Regions from separate parts of the Massilia sp. SYSU DXS3249 genome, predicted to be linked through region 1. Evidence: predicted binding sites of a transcription regulator. Region 1 holds the regulator's gene; the other holds the start of a gene.
What was found. Region 1 encodes sigma-54, which starts transcription at its own class of promoters, with help from an activator protein. Its sites were predicted from a motif close to TGGCANGNAANCTGCTTT; they were not measured.
Positions count from the first base shown of each region.

Region 2: the regulator sigma-54 is predicted to act here: its motif matches at 3,914-3,931, upstream of ACWCIA_RS04040 (PEP-CTERM sorting domain-containing protein).

Region 1 covers NZ_JBSIPX010000011.1:145,135-152,981, forward strand. The annotation lists gene hprK (HPr(Ser) kinase/phosphatase) at 1-848, shown strand, start outside; gene rapZ (RNase adapter RapZ) at 1,178-2,044, shown strand; gene ACWCIA_RS14540 (enoyl-CoA hydratase/isomerase family protein) at 2,093-3,178, opposite strand; gene hpf (ribosome hibernation-promoting factor, HPF/YfiA family) at 3,293-3,646, opposite strand; gene ACWCIA_RS14550 (RNA polymerase factor sigma-54) at 3,707-5,176, opposite strand; gene lptB (LPS export ABC transporter ATP-binding protein) at 5,199-5,960, opposite strand; gene lptA (lipopolysaccharide transport periplasmic protein LptA) at 5,960-6,577, opposite strand; gene lptC (LPS export ABC transporter periplasmic protein LptC) at 6,593-7,192, opposite strand; gene ACWCIA_RS14570 (KdsC family phosphatase) at 7,218-7,751, opposite strand; gene ACWCIA_RS14575 (KpsF/GutQ family sugar-phosphate isomerase) at 7,751-7,847, opposite strand, start outside.
Region 2 covers NZ_JBSIPX010000002.1:390,584-398,430, reverse strand. The annotation lists gene aceF (dihydrolipoyllysine-residue acetyltransferase) at 1-120, shown strand, start outside; gene lpdA (dihydrolipoyl dehydrogenase) at 133-1,998, shown strand; gene ACWCIA_RS04050 (nuclear transport factor 2 family protein) at 2,201-2,665, shown strand; gene ACWCIA_RS04045 (hypothetical protein) at 2,706-3,035, opposite strand; gene ACWCIA_RS04040 (PEP-CTERM sorting domain-containing protein) at 3,144-3,818, opposite strand; gene ACWCIA_RS04035 (hypothetical protein) at 4,209-4,547, shown strand; gene ACWCIA_RS04030 (hypothetical protein) at 4,685-5,008, shown strand; gene ACWCIA_RS04025 (DUF2141 domain-containing protein) at 5,037-5,465, opposite strand; gene ACWCIA_RS04020 (sterol desaturase family protein) at 5,589-6,134, shown strand; gene crtB (15-cis-phytoene synthase CrtB) at 6,019-6,990, opposite strand; gene ACWCIA_RS04010 (phytoene desaturase) at 6,987-7,847, opposite strand, start outside.

The DNA of each region.
Region 1 (7,847 bases):
GCGAGCGGCTGATCTCGGGCGACGTCGCCTCGGCCGCCGACCAGGTCGGCCACCTGAACCTGATCCACCCTGGGCGCATCCAGGTCTTCGGACACCAGGAACTGAATTACTACCACCGCCTCAAGTCGAGTTCGCGCAGCCACGTCATCGGCGAACTGATCGGCGGCGGCCCGCCTGCGCTCATCATCGCGCAGGGCCTGGAAACCCCGCCCGACATCCTCGCCATCTGCGACGAGCAGAACATCCCCCTGTTTTCGACCCCGCTGCCGGCAGCCCAAGTCATTGACTTCCTGCGGGTCTATTTGTCGAAAAAACTTGCCCAGCGCGTCATCATGCACGGCGTCTTCATGGACGTGCTGGGCGTGGGCGTGCTCATTACCGGCGACTCGGGCCTGGGCAAAAGCGAGCTGGGGCTGGAACTGATTTCGCGCTCGCACGGCCTGGTGGCCGACGACGCCGTCGAATTCTCGCGCATCGCGCCGAACATGATCGAGGGCCGCTGCCCGCCCCTGCTGCAAAACCTGCTCGAGGTGCGCGGACTGGGCCTGCTCGACATCAAGGCGATCTTCGGCGAGACGGCGGTGCGCCGCAAGATGCGCCTGAAACTCATCGTGCACCTGGTCAAGCGCGGCGTGCTCGACGAGGAAGTCGAGCGCCTGCCCTTCCACTTCCCGACCGAGGAAGTGCTGGGCCTGCCGATCCGCAAGGTCGTCATCCCCGTCGCCGCCGGCCGCAACATCGCCGTGCTGCTCGAAGCCGCGGTGCGCAACACGATCCTGCAACTGCGCGGCATCGATACGCTGCAGGAGTTCATGGAGCGGCAACGACAGGCCATGAGCGCAGATTGATGTAGGGTGGTCGGCTCCACCCGGGCAGCTGAATCATCGCTCACGTTGACGCCGCCCACGCGTTCAACCGGCCCCGGATACGTCGCGCCGCTTCACACGTGCGTTGAACGCGTGGGCGGCGCAAGCGCCAGGGGTGATCACGCACCCGGGTGAAGCCGACCACCCTACGTCGCTCACGCCGCACAAGTCCACCCATTCCACAAGCGTCCCCAAGCGCAGCGGCCGCATCCCCCTTCAACTCGCGCCATCGGAACGTATTGACGCCGAACCCGCCCTTTGCCAGCAAAGGTGGCCGCGACAAGCAGATACGGTTGCGGTATCATCGGGGCATGCACATCGTCCTCATCACCGGTATTTCCGGCTCGGGTAAATCCGTTGCCCTGAACGTCCTGGAAGACGCAGGCTACTACTGCGTCGACAACCTGCCGCCGGGCCTGCTGCCCCATGTCGTGAAGGCGGTGTCGGGCCAGGGAACGGCCAAGCTGGCGGTCGCGGTCGATGCCCGCTCCTCGGATTCGCTGGTCGAGTTGCCGCTGACGGTGCGCGAGCTGAAAGAGCAAGGGCACCAGTTGAAGGTGATGTTCCTGACCTCGAGCACCCATTCGCTGGTGGCGCGCTTTTCCGAAACGCGCCGCAGCCACCCGCTGTCGCACGAGCTGCGCCCGGGCGAAAACCCGGCCTCGCGCCGTACCCTGATCGAATGCATCGCCGAAGAGCGCGAGCGCCTGGCGCCGATCGAGCAGCTCGGCCACGTGATCGACACCTCCGAAGCCTCGGCCAACAAGCTGCGCGGCTGGATCAAGGAGCTGGCCGAGGTGCAGCATGCGCCGCTGACGCTGTTCTTCGAGTCCTTCGCCTTCAAGGTCGGCGTGCCCCTCGACGCCGACTTCGTGTTCGACGTGCGCGCGATCCCGAACCCCTATTACGACCACACGCTGCGCCCGCTCACCGGCAGGGACGCCCCCGTGATCGCCTTCCTCGACGCCCAGCCGAGCGCCGGCGAAATGCTGAACGATATCCGCCAGTTCGTCGAAAAATGGCTGCCTTCGTTCAAAACGGACAACCGCAGCTACCTGACGGTCGCCGTCGGCTGCACCGGCGGGCAGCACCGCTCGGTGTACATGGCCGAGCGCCTGGCGGCCTACTTCGGCGAGACCGAGCGCGTGGTGCTGCGGCACCGCGAGCAGTCGTTCTGATGTGAATTTGTAGGGTGGGCACTTGTGCCCACCCTACGATACGGCGCCTCAGTCCAGATTCCGCAGCGGATGCGCATACGCCGGCCACACCGGCTCGAAGAAGCGCTCCACCATCCCAGGCGTGACCTCGTCCAGCGTCGGCGGATTCCACTTCGGCGCATTGTCCTTGTCGATTACCAGCGCGCGCACGCCTTCCAGCACTTCGCCGTGCTCGAAATTGCGGCGCACCAGCGAGCGTTCCATCCGCAGGCAGTCGGCCACGCCGAGCGAGGCGCCGCGCACCAGCATCTCGTGCGTCACGCACATCAGCAGCGGCGAACGCTGGCGCATGGCGGCCAGGGCCTTCTGCGCGAACGGGCTGTCGTCGGTTGCCAGGGAGGCCATGATCGCCGGCACCGAACCGGCGCCGAAATGCGTGTCGACCGCGGCACGCGCCGTTTCCAAGGGGCTCTGCCCTACACCGGCCTTGAGCGGCGCGGCAAAGGCGCGGATCGCTTCGGCCAGCTGTGCACCCGGCGTCGCCTCGACCAGCGCGTTCAGCTCGCCCAGCTTCTCGCCAGGGACGAACACGTCCGCCAGCCCGACATACAGGGCGTCGGCCGCGCCGATGGTCAATCCCGTCAGCCCCAGGTAATTGCCCAGCTGGCCAGGCGCGTGCGACAGGAAATGGCTGCCGCCGACGTCCGGGAACAGGCCGATGTTCACTTCCGGCATCGCCATCTTGATGCGGTCGGTGACGATGCGCAGGCCCGTATCCGGCCCGCCCTGGGCGATGCCCATGCCGCCGCCCATGACGACCCCATCCATGATCGAGATGTAGGGTTTCGGATAGAAATGGATCAGGTGGTTGAGCGCATACTCTTCCGTGAAGAAATCTTCCAGCAGCGCGCTGCCGCCGGTCGGGGTCGCCGTGCCGGCGTCGTGGAAGAAACGGATGTCGCCGCCCGCGCACAGGGCTTTTTCGCTGCTGCTGGTGAGCACGACGGCAGCGACCGCCGGGTCGTCGCGCCAGGCCAGCAGGGTCTCGGTCAGGCGCCGCACCATGGCGAGCGAGAGCGAATTGAGGGCTTTGGGGCGGTCGAGGGTGATCACGCCGGTGCCGTTGGCAACGCGGGTCAGGACATGGTCGGTCATGGTGAATAGGGTTATGGGAAAGACATGCATTCTACCCAAGCCCGTGCGCGGCGTGCCGCCAAAATGAAAAGGGCGCCCTCCAGGCGCCCTCGTTCAGACGGTGCTTAATGCCGATCAGACAGCAACAGCCTCTCCGCCTTCAGGACGGCGCTTGAGCGCCTCGTGACTATGATTTTGCAGCATCGATTTGTATTTCATCACCTGGCGATCCAGCCTGTCCATCAACAGGTCGATCGCGGCATACAGGTCTTGCGCCACACTTTCCACGTGTACAGTCTTGCCGGACATGCGCAAGTTGATCTCGGCTTTCTGCCTTTTGTCTTTTTCGGTGAGATTGTCGATCGCAAGGATCACATGGGAATCGATCACTTGATCGAAATGGCGGGTGATGCGTTCCAGCTTGTTCTGTACGTATTCACGGATGGCGGGGGTGACATCGAGGTGGTGACCGCTGATAGTGAGATTCATACACACTCCTTTGAAAGAGGAGCGGCGGCCGGTCGCGCAGGTAGCGCGTGGCTGCCGCTGTTACAAGGATTTGCGGAGACTGACTGGAGGAATCTTGAGTGCCTCGCGGTATTTTGCAACCGTGCGGCGCGCGATGACCATTCCTTGTTCACCGAGCATTTCCGCGATCTTGCTGTCGGATAATGGGTTCCTGGGGTCCTCTGCTCCTGTCAGTTGCGCAATGAGCGCCCGAATCGCCGTCGACGAGGCTTCGCCCCCCGCTTCGGTGGCGACGTGGCTTCCGAAGAAATACTTCAGCTCAAACATGCCGTGCGGGGTCAGCATGAATTTTTGAGTTGTTACGCGAGAAATTGTGCTCTCGTGTAGGCCTAGTGTATCAGCTATCTCGCGAAGCACAAGGGGACGCATGGCAACCGCGCCATGGCTGAAAAAGTTGCGCTGACGCTCGACGATTGCCTGGGAAACACGCAGGATCGTGTCGAAGCGCTGGCGCATGTTCTTGATGAGCCACTTCGCTTCCTGCAGCTGCGCGCTCATCTGGCCCTCGCCCTTGCCCTGCTTGAGCAGGGCCGCGTAGACATTGTTGACGCGCAGGCGCGGCATGACTTCGTGGTTCAGCATCACGCTCCAGCCGGAGGCCGTCTTGCGGACGATAACGTCCGGAACCACGTAGTCCGAGGTGCTCGACGCAAAGGCCGCGCCCGGGTGCGGATTGCACTGGCGGATCACGGCCTGCGCTTCGCGCAGGTCTTCGTCGTCGCAGTCGAGCGCCTTTTTCAGCTTGTTGAATTCGCGCTGGGCGAACCAGCTCAGGTAACCCTCGACGATCTTCAAAGCCATGCGCCGCGTCACCAGCGGGACGCCGGGCATCTGCCGGATCTGCAAGGCCAGGCACTCGCTGGCGCTGCGCGCGCCGACGCCGACCGGATCGAGGCTCTGCACCAGCGCCAGCGCGCAGCGCAGCTCGTCCATCTCCACTTCCAGCTCCTCCGGCAGGCGGGCATGGATCTCGTCGAGCTGCTCTTCCAGGTAGCCGTTGTCGTCGATGGCGTCGATCACCAGTTCGGCCAGGGCGCGGTCGCGCGCGCTGACGGCGGTGACCCGGATCTGTTCCGACAGGTGCTCGCGCAGCGTGACGCCGATCGCGCCCAGCTGCGGCCGGCCGTCGTCGTCGCCCTCGCTGCCCGAGGCGCGCGGGGCGTCGCCCCAGTCGTCGGCCTCGCCGCGCTCGACGTCGCCGCCGCCGTCGAGCCCGTCGCCATTGTCCGCGGGCGCGGCGCTTTCTTCCTGCCCCGGCGCCGGCGCGTCGGGCTGCTGGGCCGGCGCATCGTTGATGGCGCCGTCGGCCAGCAGGCGCACGGAATTGTCGAGCGGGTCGTCGATCCGCTCGAGCAGCGGATTATCGGAGAGGATCTGCTCGATCTCCTGGTGCAGTTCGAGCGTGGACAACTGCAGCAGGCGGATCGACTGCTGAAGCTGCGGCGTGAGCGCCAGGTGCTGCGAAGTCCGGAGTTGCAGGGATTGTTTCATGGTGCGGCTGTTCGTTCCGTGGTCACATGCGGAAGTGTTCGCCGAGGTAGACGCGTCGTACCGACTCGTCGGCGATGATGTCGTCAGGGCGCCCGGAAGCCAGCACGGCGCCCTGGTTGATGATGTAGGCGCGGTCGCAGATGCCGAGCGTCTCGCGCACGTTGTGGTCGGTGATCAGGACGCCGATGCCGCGCTCCTTCAGGAAGCGCACGATGCGCTGGATCTCGATCACGGCGATCGGGTCGACACCTGCAAACGGTTCGTCGAGCAGCACGAAGCGCGGATTGGTCGCCAGCGCGCGCGCGATCTCCACGCGGCGGCGCTCGCCGCCCGACAGCGACAGCGCCGGGTTCTCGCGCAGCTTCTCGATCTGCAGTTCGGCCAGCAGGGAATCGAGGCGCTCGTTGATGGCGGCCTTGGTCAGCGACTTGCCGTTGTCGTCGCGCTGCAGCTCGAGCACGGCGCGGATGTTGTCCTCCACCGTCAGCTTGCGGAACACCGACGCTTCCTGCGGCAGGTAGGACAGGCCGAGCACCGCGCGGCGGTGGATCGGCAGGCTGGAAATGTCGGTGCCGTTGATTTCGATGGTGCCGGCGTCCGAGGGCACCAGGCCGACGATCATGTAGAACGAGGTCGTCTTGCCGGCGCCGTTCGGCCCGAGCAGGCCGACGACTTCGCCGCAGCCCACCTCGAGCGAGACGTCGCGCACCACCAGGCGCTTGCCGTAGCTCTTTTGCAGGCCCCGCACGACCAGGGTACTGCGGTTGTCGTGGTCATCCTTCATTATTTCTTTCCTGCTGGTGCCGGTGCCGGTGCCGCGGGCGTGGTGCCTGCGCGTGCAGTCGGCGCTGCCGCTGCGGGGGCTGCCGCGCCGGTGCGGCGCGGTGCGATGATCAGGGTGCCGCGGCCGCCGCCGGCCTTGGTCTGGCCGCTCGGGTCGTTGCGCACGGTCGCCACTTCGCGGCGGTTGTCGTAGGAGATGTAGGGGCCGACCAGTTCGTTCGTCATGCGCCCGTTTTCGAGCTCCTTCACGACCGCCTTCGAGAACAGCTTCACCAGTTCCTCGCGCTCCTCGTATTCGATGCGCTCGGCCTGGCCCTCGACCCACAGGTCGGGCCCGCCGTCGCGCTTCTGGCGGAAGGTCGCCACGCGGCCCGGATTCGAGGTCAGCGTCACGCTCATGTAGCCTTCGGGCGTTTCCTTGACCAGGGCGCGGTCGGACTTGAGCAGCAGCGTGCCGCGGGTGACGACGACGTTGCCGGTCAGGATGCGCGTCTGCGTGACTTCGTCCACGTCGAGCGAGTCGAATTCGACGACGGCCTGCTTGAGCGAGTCCGCCTTCTCGGCCGTGGCCGACAGCGACAGCAGCGAAAGGAAGGCGGCGGCAAGCAATTTTTTCATGTGTTCTCGTTCCTGTTATTGGGTGGGCGTGTTTTGGCGCGGCGGATAGACGATCTTCCCGCGCCCGCCGAGGTGCATCTTCTGGGTCGGGTTCACCGCATGCAAACCGACAGCGTCGACCGAGGAAGCGCCGAGCGTCATGCGTACCGGGCGGTTCGTCTTGACGATCTCGTCGTCGGCCAGCACGGTCAGCGCATCGGTCTGGGCGTGCAGCTTCTCGCTGGTCGGCGTGGCCGGGCGCAGGATGTCGACCTTGCCCATCAGTTCGACGCGGTTCTCGCCATGGAAGACCTGGCCGCGTTCGGCGTTCATCGTCATGCGCGGGCGGCCCGGCGCCATGCTCTCGACCACGGGCCGGGTCACTTCCGACATGTCCGGGCCTGGATGGTGCACCAGGCGCTCGCCGGACATGACGTAGCGCGGCGAGCCGGTCTCGGTCATGCGCACGAAACTGAAGTTCTCGACGATGTAGTCGGGTTCGTTGGCGGCATTGCCGCCGGCGACCGGGTCTTCCGACTGGATCGCCTGCAGCAGCCAGAAACTGCCAAAGGCGAAAAACACGGCGGTGAGCATCAGCCCCAGCGTGCGCCAGCGGTGCGCGGTGCGTTTGTTCACGTAGGTCGCCATGGTTCTTGTCTACTCACGCAAAATATGGCGCCAGCGCCTGCTCGTAGGTCCCCTGGGCGCGCATCACGAGGTCGCAGACCTCGCGCACGGCGCCGCGCCCGCCACCTGCTTTAGTGACGTAATGGGCGCGGTGCTGCACCTCGGGGTGGCCGGTCGGTACGGTGACGGCAAAGCCGACCTTGCTCAAGAGCGGCAGGTCGATCACGTCGTCGCCGATGTAGCCGCACTGCTCGGCGGCGAGCCCGGTCTGCGCCAGCAGTTCGGCGAACGCGATGCGCTTGTCGTGAAAACCCTGCCAGACGTGGGTGATGCCCAGGTCCTTTGCACGGGCATTGACGATCGGCGATTTGCGCGCGCTGATGATGGCGGTGGCCACGCCCGTCTTTTGCAGCAGCTGGATGCCCAGGCCGTCGAGCACGTTGAAGGTCTTGGTGACTTCGCCGTCCGGACCATAGGTCAGGCTGCCGTCGGTGAGGATGCCGTCGACGTCGAAGATCATGACTTTCACGCGCGCGGCGCGTTCCACATGGGCCAAGGGAGTCATCATCAGATCACCTTTGCGCGGGTCAGGTCGTGGATGTGCAGCGCGCCGACCAGCACGCCGTTCGAATCGACCACCAGCATCTGGTTGATGCGGAATTCT
Region 2 (7,847 bases), on a different contig from region 1:
CGCCTGATGCTGCCGCTGTCGCTGTCCTACGACCACCGCGTGATCGATGGCGCCGGCGCTGCACGCTTCGCCGCCTACCTGGCCGAAGTGCTGGCCGACCTGCGCAAGACCCTTCTGTAAGGAGCGCCGAGCATGAGTACTGTTGAAGTAAAAGTCCCGAACATCGGCGATTTCAAGGACGTCGAAATCATCGAGCTGATGGTCAAGCCCGGCGACACGATCAAGGTCGACCAGTCGCTGGTCACCGTGGAGTCGGACAAGGCCTCGATGGAGATTCCGTCGACCCACGCCGGCGTGGTCAAGGAGCTGAAGGTCGCCGTCGGCGACAAGGTGAACGAAGGTTCGCTGCTGCTGATGCTGGAAGAGAGCGGTGCCGGCGCTTCGGCGCCCGCGGCTGCCGCTCCTGCTGCAGCTCCTGCGGCATCGGCCGCACCTGCAGCCCAGATCGGCGCGCAGGCTGTCGCGCCGACCGCCGCTGCCGGCCCGACCGACTCGTACGCGCCGGCCCACAAGGCCGACGCCGCCGCGCCGAACGCGGTGCCTGCACCTGCCGCAGCCAGCTACAGCGGCCAGGTCGACATCGAGTGCGAGATGATGGTGCTGGGCGCCGGCCCCGGCGGCTACTCGGCCGCCTTCCGTTCGGCGGACCTCGGCATGAACACGGTGCTGGTCGAGAAGTACGCCACCCTGGGCGGCGTCTGCCTGAACGTGGGCTGCATCCCGTCGAAGGCGCTGCTGCACATGGCGCACATCATCGACGAGACCGCGCACATGAGCGCCAACGGCGTCACCTTCGCCAAGCCCGAGATCGACATCGACAAGCTGCGCGGCTACAAGGACGGCGTCATCAAGAAGATGACCGGCGGCCTGGCCTTCATGGCCAAGGCGCGCAAGGTCAACGTGGTGCAGGGCGTGGGCCAGTTCCTGAGCCCGAACCACATCGAAGTCACCGGCAGCGACGGCGCGAAGAAGGTCGTGAAGTTCGCCAAGGCGATCATCGCCGCCGGCTCCGCGGTGGTGAAGTTGCCGTTCGTGCCGGAAGACCCGCGCATCGTCGACTCGACCGGCGCGCTGGAACTGCGCCAGGTACCGAAGAAGATGCTGGTCATCGGCGGCGGCATCATCGGCCTGGAAATGGCGACCGTGTACTCGACCCTCGGCGCGCGCATCGACGTCGTCGAAATGATGGACGGCCTGATGCAGGGCGCCGACCGCGAGGCGGTGAAAGTCTGGCAGAAGTACAACGCGCACCGCTTCGACAACATCATGCTCAAGACGAAGACCGTCGGCGTGGAAGCCCTCCCTGAAGGCATCAAGGTGACCTTCGAGTCGGCCGAGGCAGGCGTGGCCGCACCGGAACCGCAGCTGTACGACCTGGTGCTGGTGGCCGTCGGCCGCAGCCCGAACGGCAAGAAGATCGCGGCCGACAAGGCCGGCGTGGCGGTGACCGACCGCGGCTTCATCGGCGTGGACGGCCAGATGCGCACCAACGTGCCGCACATCTTCGCCATCGGCGACCTGGTCGGCCAGCCGATGCTGGCCCACAAGGCGGTGCACGAGGCGCACGTCGCGGCGGAAGCGGCGTTTGGCGAGAAGGCTTACTTCGACGCGAAGGTCATTCCGTCGGTGGCCTACACCGATCCGGAAGTGGCGTGGGCCGGCCTCACCGAAGACGAAGCCAAGCAGAAGGGCATCAAGGTCGAGAAGGGCCACTTCCCGTGGAACGCCAGCGGCCGCGCGGTCGCCAACGGCCGCGACGAAGGCTTCACCAAGCTGCTGTTCGACGCCGAAACCCACCGCATCATCGGCGGCACCATCGTCGGCACGAATGCCGGCGACATGATCGGCGAGATCGCGCTGGCCATCGAGATGGGCGCCGACGGCGTCGACATCGGCAAGACGATCCACCCGCACCCGACCCTGGGCGAGTCGATCGGCATGGCGGCGGAAGTGTACAAGGGCGTCTGCACGGACTTGCCACCGGCGCGCAAGCGCTGAGCGTCAACCTGACGCAGTCATCGTAACGGGACCTGAGGGTCCCGTTTTTGTGTTCAGCCACGTCGAGAAACCGAGGGTTACTGCCCGGCTGGCAGCTGCTTTCCCACCGTTCGTCCGCACCGCATGTCGATTCGTCCGATAGCGCGTGCGCACAGGGATGCCAACTTGGCATAGTGCCGTTTTCCCTACCACGGAGGACAGCATGAAGAAAATACTGGCTGCGGCGTGCCTGGCCGCGCTCGGCGGCATGGCGCCCGCGCTTGCCGAGGATGTGCCGCCGGCACAGCTGAAGGCCGAGATCACGGCAGCCGACGCGCGCCTGTTCGGGGGGCTGAACGCGCGCGACATCGGGCCGCTGAAGGCCGGCTTCAGCCCGCGCCTCGAGTTCTATCACGACCGCAGCGGACTGACCGACTATGCCCAGAACATCGCCATCTTCGAACGCAATTTTGCGGCGCCGAACCGCATCCGGCGCGAAGTGATGCCAGACACCGTCGAAGTCTTCCCCGCCGGCCCGAACCACGCCATGCACATCGGCAAGCATCGCTTCTGCAACAAGCCATCGGCGACGGCGCCGGAAGAGTGCGGCGTGTACGGCTTCTCGATGGTGTGGGAGCGCGAGGATGGCCAATGGAAGCTGCTGCGGGTGCTCAGCTACGGGCATTGAAGCGTGGGAGGCCTGGGTCAAGCCGGCCCATGCCATACCGCTAGTCCCGGAACGCCCCTGACGCGATGCGCTCGAATCGCCGTGTCCGGAGTGGAAGTCCATCGCTGCGCGCCTGCCGGACTGCGTGTGCGTCGGACATCCTGCGCCGCTCCGGATGGGCGAGCACGCGCAGGATGGTGCTTTCGTTCACTCCGTGGTCCTTCATGAAAATCCACGCATTGATTGCGCCACATTCAAGGTCGAGCACCAGTCCGCGCTGGACGATGGCGCGCAAGTGCTCATTGAGCCGGTCGAAGTGGGGCATCGGCGCTCCTGCGCCAGGGGCCCGCGAAGGTGGATTCGACGCGGCCGCCATGTTCGGTTCTTTCATGTCTGTTCCTTGGTTTCCTTCAGCGGACCGGTACAGTCAGGAGGCCGCATGCCTGCGGCCTCCTGTTCGCTCACGACATCATGTGACCCGGGTCAGAGCGAAAGCCTGTCAGGCATTGCGGCGTGCACGGCGGCGCGCAGCGCCCAGTCCCATCGCCCCGAGGCCAAGCAAGGCCAGGGACGCCGGTTCCGGTACGTCGCTCGGAGGCGGCAGGCTGCCCTCGTCGAGCAGCGCGTAGTGGATGGTGCCGCCGAAGACCAGGAACTCACCCACGCCGTCACCCCAGAACTGCACTTTGGTGAACGACGACGTGTCGTCGAATGCGCCGACGAATACCTCGGCAAGGCCATCGAAGAACACGTCGCCGAACACTTCCGACATGCCGACCTGGATCGGCGCGCCGTCATCGAAGGAAATATACAGTGCGGACGGCTGGCAGCAGGTGCCCCAGTCGCCGACTTCGAAGCCGATCGCATTGACGGCCGAGTTGAACGTCAGGGTGACGCCGCTGGCGATGGAACCATTGCCGGTCGCGCCGAACGGCGAGATATCGATGACCTGGCCGGACAGGTTGCCGTAGGTGGTAGGCGAGAGGAAGCCCCCGCTGGTGCGCGTCAGCGTGTACGAACCGCGCGTGATACTGTCGCCACCGACCAGGTTTTCCAGCTTGTCGTGCGTCGCAGTGGCGCCTGCGGCGTCCACGACAGCGTTGTAATTATCCAGGCCGTCGGTGAGCGAGCCGAATACGGTGACGGTGGTGGCGTTCGCCGAGAGGGAAGCCATTCCCAGGAGGACGGGCAACAGAACGGAGCGTAACAAAGAATGCATTTTTTTCCCCTATTGAGTGTGTTGGAAGCCGTATTTACGGCAGAGCCCACTATGCATTTTGCATGCCAGGGTAACGATTCTTTTGTAATCATTGGTTTACGCACTTCTTTGTGCGCTAGCGAACACAGCATGTAAATTTACTCGACAATAAGTAGTCTTTTTTGAGTAACCGCTAGGAAATGTAGCGTTGCCGTTGGAAATGAAAGTATTGAGGCATCAGGCAGAGTTAGCCACTTTCAACAGATGAGTTCAGTGCTTGCTGGGTATGTTAGTCTTGCCCAGCCCGCGTAGACACAGATGAGGTTCTCCTTGCTGTCCAGACGACACTTTGCCTTAGGTATTCTCATGCTCACGACCGCCGGGAAGGGACTTGCCGCCCAGCCGCCGCTGCCCGTCATGCTGGTTCAGTACCACGTTCCCGGAAACTCGGCCGAACAGGTGGAACGCGGGTTGACCAGCCTGGTCGAACGCGCCCTGGCGAAGCTGCACCGGGTCGTCGCCATCCATTCCACGACGGGTCATGGCGCCGGCGATATCGTCGTCGAGGTCGAAATCCATTTCGAAGGCGGCGCGGGCAGGCAGGACCTGGCGGAGGTGATGCACCGGATCGCGCAGCTGGACTTCGACAGCGAGGTGCAGCCTGCTGCCGTCGCCCTGCATCTGCGGCAGCCGCGCCTCGGCTGACGGCCGGTCGGCAGCCGGGCTGCGCGCCGCCAGTGATTCTCACATTGCGCTCAGGCGCGCGCTTGCTATGATGAAGTAGCGTTCAGGCGGGTTTGAAAACCGCGCCAGCGCACCATTGCGTGTCACAGGAGACTGACATGGAAGAGCACGGCAAAGAATACGTCGGGACGGTCTTCGTCCTGCCCGAATCGCGCGCCTTCGAGCTGAAGACGACCATGAACGGCGTGCCGGTCACGCTGCACGGCACCGTCGCCCAGCACCTGGCGGAACAGCTCACGGGGCACGCGCCGGCCGACGAGACCATCGACGTGCGCCAGCTGGCGATGCAGCCGCGCCGGGTCGAGGTGCTGACGCGCGACATCCACGAGCGGCACCGCGCGCCGCGCAGGGTGCACTTCCTGATGCGCGTGCTCGACGGCGGCGTGCAGCCGAACCACCGGGATGCGTCGGCCACGGCCTGAAGCGCGTTCGTGGCCCTGACGTCAGGTCTTAGCGCAGGCGCACACTGGTGACGAGCGGCGCGTCGCCCAGCTCGATCAGGGCGTCCTCGAAGCGGGGCGGGCCGAACTTGCTGCGCGCGTCGCGGCTGAAACCGTAGGGTTCCTTCGGGATGCCGACCAGGTTGCGGTCGAGTTCGCCATTATCGTTTTCGTCCTGGTAGGCGAGCACCGCCCAGGTGCCCGGGGGCACGTCCTTGACGACGACGGTGGTTTCGCCGGCGCGGGCCGGCGCCGAGGCGCTGTGGGCGCATTGCTTCAGGAAGCGTTCCTTGTCGCAGACGGCGACGTTGACCTTGCCCTTCGCGGCCGTGATCCCCGAGACCCGGACTTCGATGTTGCCGGCCGAGGCGGTGAGGACAGGCAGGAGCAGGGCGCCGCCGAGGAGGCGCGACAGGACGGGGCGGGACAAATACATCATTGCGTTTTTCCTTCTCCAAATTGTTGTGAATTAGGCCGGCGCTGCAGGACACACCGGAGCCGTGCGCGCATGCCCCTATGGTAGGCTGTTGCTATCTCTTTTTCCTGCGCACCCGCTGCATCCATGCTGCTCAATACGCTCATCGTCGTGGCCACCATCGTGCTGATGGAAGTGTTTTCCATCGTCGTGCACAAGTACGTCATGCACGGCTTCGGCTGGGGCTGGCATCGCTCGCACCACGAGCCGAGGACAGGCTGGTTCGAGAAGAACGACCTGTATGCCGTCGTGTTCGCGGTCGTGGCGACCGTCCTCGTGTATTTCGGCGGCAAAGGCGCCTGGCCGCTGCAGTGGATCGGCGTTGGCATGACGGCCTATGGCCTGCTGTACTTCGTCGCGCACGACGGGCTGGTGCACCGGCGCTGGCCCTTCCACATCGTACCGCGCAGCGGTTACGCCAAGCGCATCTACCAGGCGCACCGCCTGCACCATGCGGTGCCGGGCAAGGATGGCGCGGTGTCCTTCGGCTTCCTGTACGCGCCGCCGGTCGCCACCCTCAAACGGCAGTTGCAGGCGCTGCATGGCGGGGCGCTCCAGAAGCAGCACCCGGACGCTGCCACAGATGCGCAGGACGCTCCTGCGCCGCGCCGGCACGCGAAGCAAGCGCGCTGACGCCGCCCTTCGCCAGCAGCCACAGCTTGGTGGCCTTGGAGGTGCCGACCCGCTCGTCCCAGGCGCGCGGTCCGCGTGCCTTGACCTCGATCCCGATTTGCCGGTACACGTTGCGCGCGGTGGCGATCGCCCAGGCCGAACGCAAGGGCAGGGCCTGGACGCCGACGGCCGCCGAGTCGTAATACGGTTCCGCATGGTCGACCAGGCGCGCCGCCACCTTCGCCAGCGGCACGCGGTGGCGCGGCAGGGCAACTTCATCGAGGGAAATGCCCGCCTCGCGCAGCCACTCGGCCGGCAGGTAGCAGCGCCCGTTGCGGGCGTCCTCGACGATGTCGCGCGCGATGTTCGTCAGCTGGAAGGCCAGCCCGAGGTCGCAGGCGCGGTCGAGCACCGCCGGGTCCTTCGCGCCCATGATCGAGGCCATCATCAGGCCGACGACGCCGGCCACGTGATAGCAGTAGCGCAGCGTGTCCTCGATCGTTTCGTAGCGCGCGCCCTCGACATCCATCGCGAAGCCGTCCAGGTGATCGAAGGCGAAGCGCGGCTCGATGGCGTGGCGCAGCGCGACTTCCTGGAAGGCGGCAAAGGCCGGGTCGTGCATGGCGTCGCCCGCATAGGCGCGCGTGGTCTGCTCGCGCAGCACCATCAGCTCGCGTGCGGCATCGTGCGGGCTGGGCGCGACGGTATTGAGCCCCAGTTCCTGGCCGTCGACCACATCGTCGCAATGGCGGCACCAGGCGTAGAGCATCAGCACGCTGCGCCGGGTGGCGGGGTCGAACAGCCTGGCCGCCGCCGCAAAACTCTTCGAGCCGACCTTGATGGTTTCGGTCGCATGCTCCAGCAGCGCCTCGCTCATGCCAGCGCCTCCTCGATCATCAGGCCGGCCGTGGCCTTGGCCGAACCGATCACGCCCGGCACCCCGGCGCCGGGGTGCGTGCCGGCGCCGACCAGGTAGAGGTTGCCGAGCTCCTTGTCGCGGTTGTGCGGGCGGAACCAGGCACTTTGCGTGAGGATGGGTTCGAGCGAGAAGGCCGAGCCGACGTGGGCGTTGAGCTGGTCGCGGAAGTCGAAGGGCGTAAAAATGCGGCTGGTGACGAGCTGGCTGCGCAGGCCCGGCATGTAGCGCTTTTCGAGATAGTCGAAGATGCGGTCGCGGTAGAGCGGGCCTTCGACTTCCCAGTCGATCGGCGCATTGCCGAGATGGGGCACCGGCGCCAGCACGTAGTGGCTGCCGCAGCCGGGTGGCGCCAGCGACGGATCGGTGACGCAGGGTGCGTGCAGGTAGAGCGAAAAATCCTCGGCCAGGGTGTCGCCCTTGAAAATCTCGTCGATCAGTCCCTGGTAGCGCGGCCCGAAGCAGACCGTGTGGTGCTGCAGTTGCGAATGATGGTGGTCGAGCCCGAAGTAGAGCACGAACAGCGAATTCGAAAAGCGCTTCTTGCCGAGACTGGCCGCCTCGCTCACGCCGCGCGGGTGCTGGCCCAGCAAGGACTTGTAGGTATGGACCACGTCGGCGTTCGAGGCAACCGCGTCGGCCGGGAACAGGCGCCCATCCTCGAGGCGCACGCCGGACACCCGGTTGCCGCTCGTTTCGATCTGCGCCACCGGCGCATTGAGCTCGATGCGCCCGCCGATGTCCTCGAACAGGCGCACCAGGGCTTTTACCAGTGCCCCGGTGCCGCCGCGCGGGAACCACACGCCCCAGCGCCGCTC